Regions from separate parts of the Nonomuraea sp. CA-143628 genome, predicted to be linked through region 1. Evidence: riboswitches for the same ligand, from Rfam matches in the RefSeq annotation. Region 1 holds a riboswitch; the other holds the start of a gene.
What was found. Region 1 has a riboswitch for glycine ahead of gcvP (aminomethyl-transferring glycine dehydrogenase). Riboswitches for the same ligand answer to the same signal wherever they lie in the genome.
Positions count from the first base shown of each region.

Region 2: another riboswitch for glycine. It lies ahead of gcvT (glycine cleavage system aminomethyltransferase GcvT); the one in region 1 lies ahead of gcvP (aminomethyl-transferring glycine dehydrogenase).

Region 1 covers NZ_CP192072.1:7,189,433-7,191,810, reverse strand. The annotation lists gene ACQP2T_RS33000 (bifunctional nuclease family protein) at 1-149, shown strand, start outside; gene ACQP2T_RS32995 (MerR family transcriptional regulator) at 298-918, shown strand; glycine riboswitch at 953-1,045, shown strand; glycine riboswitch at 1,046-1,145, shown strand; gene gcvP (aminomethyl-transferring glycine dehydrogenase) at 1,202-2,378, shown strand, end outside.
Region 2 covers NZ_CP192072.1:10,634,337-10,636,714, reverse strand. The annotation lists gene gcvH (glycine cleavage system protein GcvH) at 1-294, opposite strand, end outside; gene gcvT (glycine cleavage system aminomethyltransferase GcvT) at 291-1,391, opposite strand; glycine riboswitch at 1,426-1,521, opposite strand; glycine riboswitch at 1,522-1,619, opposite strand; gene ACQP2T_RS48195 (FAD-dependent oxidoreductase) at 1,647-2,378, opposite strand, start outside.

The DNA.
Region 1 (2,378 bases):
CCTTGCGCACCGGAGCACGAATCTTCGCCAGTGAGGAGGTCGTCCAGGAGGCCGGGGTGATCATCCCCGACGACCAAGAGGACGAGGTGGAGAAGTTCAGGGAGTTCCTTGACACGATCACCCCCGAAGACTTTGGCCGGGCGGGGTAGGTATTTCAGTGCATTTAGGCTTCACGACGCGCCGAGCGGGATCGTTGACTGCGCATGGTCACGGTCCTACGGTGCAAGTGAAACCCATGGCCGCGCTTTTACGAACCCCCAGATCAGGCCATGGGATGAGAGAAAGCCGGAGGTCCGCGTGGCGGTCAGCAGCGGCGAGGGAAAGACGGCCGGCCAGGAAGATCCGGTGCGGCGTGAGAGTGCGCGGCAGCGTGCCGGAGAGCAGGGCCTGCTCTTCGACGAGCAGCCCACGACACTGCCGAGTGACATCGGATACCGCGGCCCGACGGCGTGCGCGGCGGCCGGCATCACCTACCGGCAGCTCGACTACTGGGCGCGTACGGAGCTGGTCCAGCCCACGATAAGAGCCGCGCACGGCTCGGGCTCCCAACGGCTCTACAGCTTCCGCGACATCCTGGTGCTCAAGGTCGTCAAGCGGCTCCTCGACACCGGGGTCTCCCTCCAGCAGATCCGTACGGCCGTACAACACCTGCGTGACCGCGGGGTCGGCGACCTCGCGCAGATCACGCTCATGAGCGACGGCGTCAGCGTCTACGAGTGCACCTCGGCCGACGAGGTGATCGATCTGCTCCAGGGCGGTCAGGGCGTGTTCGGCATCGCGCTCGGCCGGGTCTGGCGCGAGGTCGAGGGCTCCCTCGCGGAGCTGCCGGGGGAAAGGGCGGCGGTCGAGGACAGCGTCCCGGCCGACCACCCCGCTGACGAGCTGGCCCAGCGGCGACGGGCGCGCCGCATAGGGTAGCAATCCGGTAGTAACCTTAGAGGCGCAAGGCTGACGACCCCCTGCGGGAGAGTCCCGGGCTGGTCCCGGGGCGCCGAAGGAGCAACCCTCCCCGGAATCTCTCAGGCACCCGTACCGCTCGGGGTAGGCAACTCTGGAAAGCAGGCACGCCCGCCAGGCGCGCCTCACCGACGGTGCAAGCCCTCATGGGGGTGAAGCTCTCAGGTCGCCATGACAGAGGGGGAGATCCGGCACTCGCCCGCGCCCAGGCGCCGGTCTCCATAGCCCTCGGGAGGCACCTTCCATGACCGATCTGTCAGCTCCGCCGTTCTCGACCCGGCACATCGGCCCGTCCGAATCCGAGCAGCAGCGCATGCTCGAGGCCGTGGGTTTCGAGTCCGTGGCCGACCTGGTGGCGGTGGCCGTCCCCGAGTCCATCAGGATCAAGGACCGGCTCTCGCTGCCCGCCGCGGCCAGTGAGACCGAGGTCATCGCCGAGCTGCGGGCCATCGCGGGCCGTAACCGGGTGCTCACCTCGATGATCGGCCTGGGCTACCACGACACGATCACCCCGGCGGTGATCCGCCGCAACCTGCTGGAGAACCCGGGCTGGTACACCGCCTACACCCCCTACCAGCCGGAGATCTCGCAGGGCCGCCTGGAGGCGCTGCTCAACTTCCAGACCGTCGTCTCCGACCTGACCGGGCTCGACGTCGCGGGAGCCTCCCTGCTCGACGAGAGCACGGCCGCCGCCGAGGCGATGACGCTGGCCAGGCGCGCGGGCAAGTCCAAGAGCGACGTGTTCGTCGTCGACGCCGACGCGCTGCCCCAGACCAAGGCGGTGCTGGCCACCCGCGCCGAGCCGCTGGGCATCACGCTGGTCGAGGACGCGCTCGACGGCGAACTGCCCGAGTGCTTCGGTGTGCTCGTCCAATACCCGGGCGCCTCCGGCCGGCTGCGCGATTTCCGCGCCGTGGCCGAGGGGGCGCACGCCGCGGGCGCGCTGGTCGTGGCCGCCGCCGACCTGCTCGCGCTGACCCTGGTCACCGCGCCGGGCGAGCTCGGCGCCGACATCGCGATCGGCTCCTCGCAGCGCTTCGGCGTGCCGTTCGGCTTCGGCGGGCCGCATGCCGCCTACATGTCCGTACGCGAAGGACTGCAGCGGCAGATGCCCGGCCGCCTCGTGGGCGTCTCCGTCGACGCCGACGGCGCGCCCGCCTACCGGCTGGCCCTGCAGACCCGCGAGCAGCACATCAGGCGGGAGAAGGCCACCAGCAACATCTGCACCGCGCAGGTCCTGCTGGCCGTCATCGCCGGCATGTACGCCGTCTACCACGGGCCCGAGGGGCTGCGCCGCATCGCCGGTCGCGTGCACCGGCACGCCGCCGCGCTGGCCGAGTGCCTGCGCCGTGGCGGTGTCGAGGTCGTACACCGGGAGTTCTTCGACACCGTGCTGGCCAGGGTGCCCGGCCGGGCCGCCG
Region 2 (2,378 bases), 3.4 Mb from region 1:
GTAGGAGTCGCTGTTGGCCAGCGACGGATCGTCCACGACGGCCTGGTTGACCTCGACGATCTCGCCGCCGACGGGGGTGTAGATCTCGCTCACCGACTTGGTCGACTCGACCTCACCCACGGAGTCGCCCGCCTCGACGGTCGAGCCGACCTCCGGAAGCTGCACGAAGACGACGTCACCCAGCGCCTCGGCCGCGTAGGCCGTGATGCCGATGGTCACGGTGATGCCGTCGTCGAGCCCGGCCACCCACTCGTGCTCCTTGGTGTAGCTCAGCTCGTCTGGGATGTTGCTCACTTGTTCCTCCTGTAAAAGGGCAGCTCAATGAGGTCCATAGGTTCATGGCTGCCCCGGATGTCCACGGCCAGACCTGCGTCGGCCCCATTGTCGACGTAGGCCATGGCGATGGGCTTACCCAGGGTCTGGGAGGGTGCCCCGCTGGTGACCTCGCCGACGACGGCGCCGTCCTTGGTCACCGGGTATCCGTGGCGCGGCACCCGGCGACCCCGCGCGACCAGTCCGACGAGCCGGCGCCGCGGCGGCGTGTCCTTGACCGCCTCCAGCGCTGACCTGCCGACGAAGTCGCCCGGCTTGTCGAATTTCACCACTCTGCCCAGCCCCGCGTCGAACGGGGTCAGCTCGACGCCGAGCTCGTTGCCGTACAGCGGCATGCCCGCTTCGAGCCTGAGCGTGTCACGGCTGGACAGACCCGCCGCCCGCAGTCCGTACGGCCGGCCGGCCTCGCTCAGCGCGTGCCAGAGCGGCACGGCGTCCTGGTTGGCCACGAACAGCTCGAACCCGTCCTCACCGGTGTAGCCGGTGCGCGCGATGAGCGCCTGCCGCCCGTCGACCAGACCGGGCAGGCCCGCGTAGTACTTGAGCCCGGCGAGGTCGGCATCGGTGAGCGTGGCGAGGATCTCCTGGGCGCGCGGCCCCTGCACGGCGATCAGCGCGTACTGCTCCGAGCGATCCTCGACCACCGCGTTGTACGACTTGGCGCGATTTTTCAGCTCTTCCCCGACTTTTTCATAGTTGGAGGCGTTAGCCACCACCATGAACTCTTCATCGCCGAACTCCTCGTCCCCGAGCCGGTAGACGATCAGGTCGTCCAGCACCCCGCCACGCTCGTTCACGATCATGGTGTAGCGGGCCCGGCCGGGCGCGAGCGCCGACAGGTGCCCCACCAGTGCGTAGTCGAGCGCCTGGCCCGCCTGCGGTCCGGTCACGAAGATCTCGCCCATGTGGGAGAGATCGAACAGCCCGGCCGCCTGGCGCACGGCGTTGTGCTCGGCGGACTCGCTGCCGTAGCGGAGCGGCATCAGCCACCCGGCGAAATCGGTCAATGTCGCGCCGAGGCTCTCGTGGACCTCTCGGAGCGGTGTAGGACGTGACATATGCGCACCTCAGGGCAGGATCGGATGCCAGACATCCTCCCCCTCTGTCATGGGTGCCTGAGAGCTTCGCCCGTAATTTGCCGGACTTTCACCTTCGGCGAGGCCGCCAGGCCTGCTTTCCAGAGGACACCTCGTCCGTGCGGTCCTTTGCCTTGAGAGGTTCGCGGGGAGGGCTTGCTCCTTCAGGGGACCTGGCCGGATGCCAGGACGCTCTCCCGCACGGTTTCGACGGTGATGTCCGCAAGCCTAGTGCTGTCATGGGGGAGTTGTCGCGTGGGGATCCGGCCGCTTGGGGCCAAAAGGGCTGTGCCGGGAGGTGTGTACGGCGGCGAAGCCGTACCTGAGCATCTCCTGCTCGTACCGCGATTTGGCGGCGGCGAGCGGCACCTGCCCGGCGGCCACGTCGCTGAGCGTACTCGTCAGCAGGAGGGCGTCCCGCAGAGCGATGGTGGCGCCCTCACCGCGTCCAGGCGTCATGGTGTGGACGGCGTCGCCCAGGAGCGTGACGTGCGGGTCGTCCCATGGCTCGACGGGCAGGGCGCTGCGCAGCCGTACCGGGAAGATCGTGGTGGCGTCAGCGACGATGCGGCGGAGTGCCGGATGCCAGTCGGCGACGAGGTCGCGCGCCACCTGGTGCGGGTCGCCGCGGGGTTCGGACGGCGTCCGGCTGTCGGGCCGCGGCCCGGAGAGCGTCCACGTGAAGTAGTCGCCGGGACGGCAGGTCGCGACCGCCATGTGGGCGCCACTGGGGTGCGTCATCCGGTTGAAGGTGTCGACCAGGAGGTCCGGCACCCAGTCGAGCGTGCTGAACGGGGTCACGCCGTACAGGCAGCGGCCGAGCTCTTCCATCGCGGCCTCGGGCAGCAACTGGGCGCGGACGGCGGAGTTGGTGCCGTCCGCGCCCACGATGAGGTCGCCGCTGGCCGAGGTGCCGTCGGCGAAGTGGGCGGTGGCGCCGGTGAAGCCCGTGCACGGTGCGCCGAACCG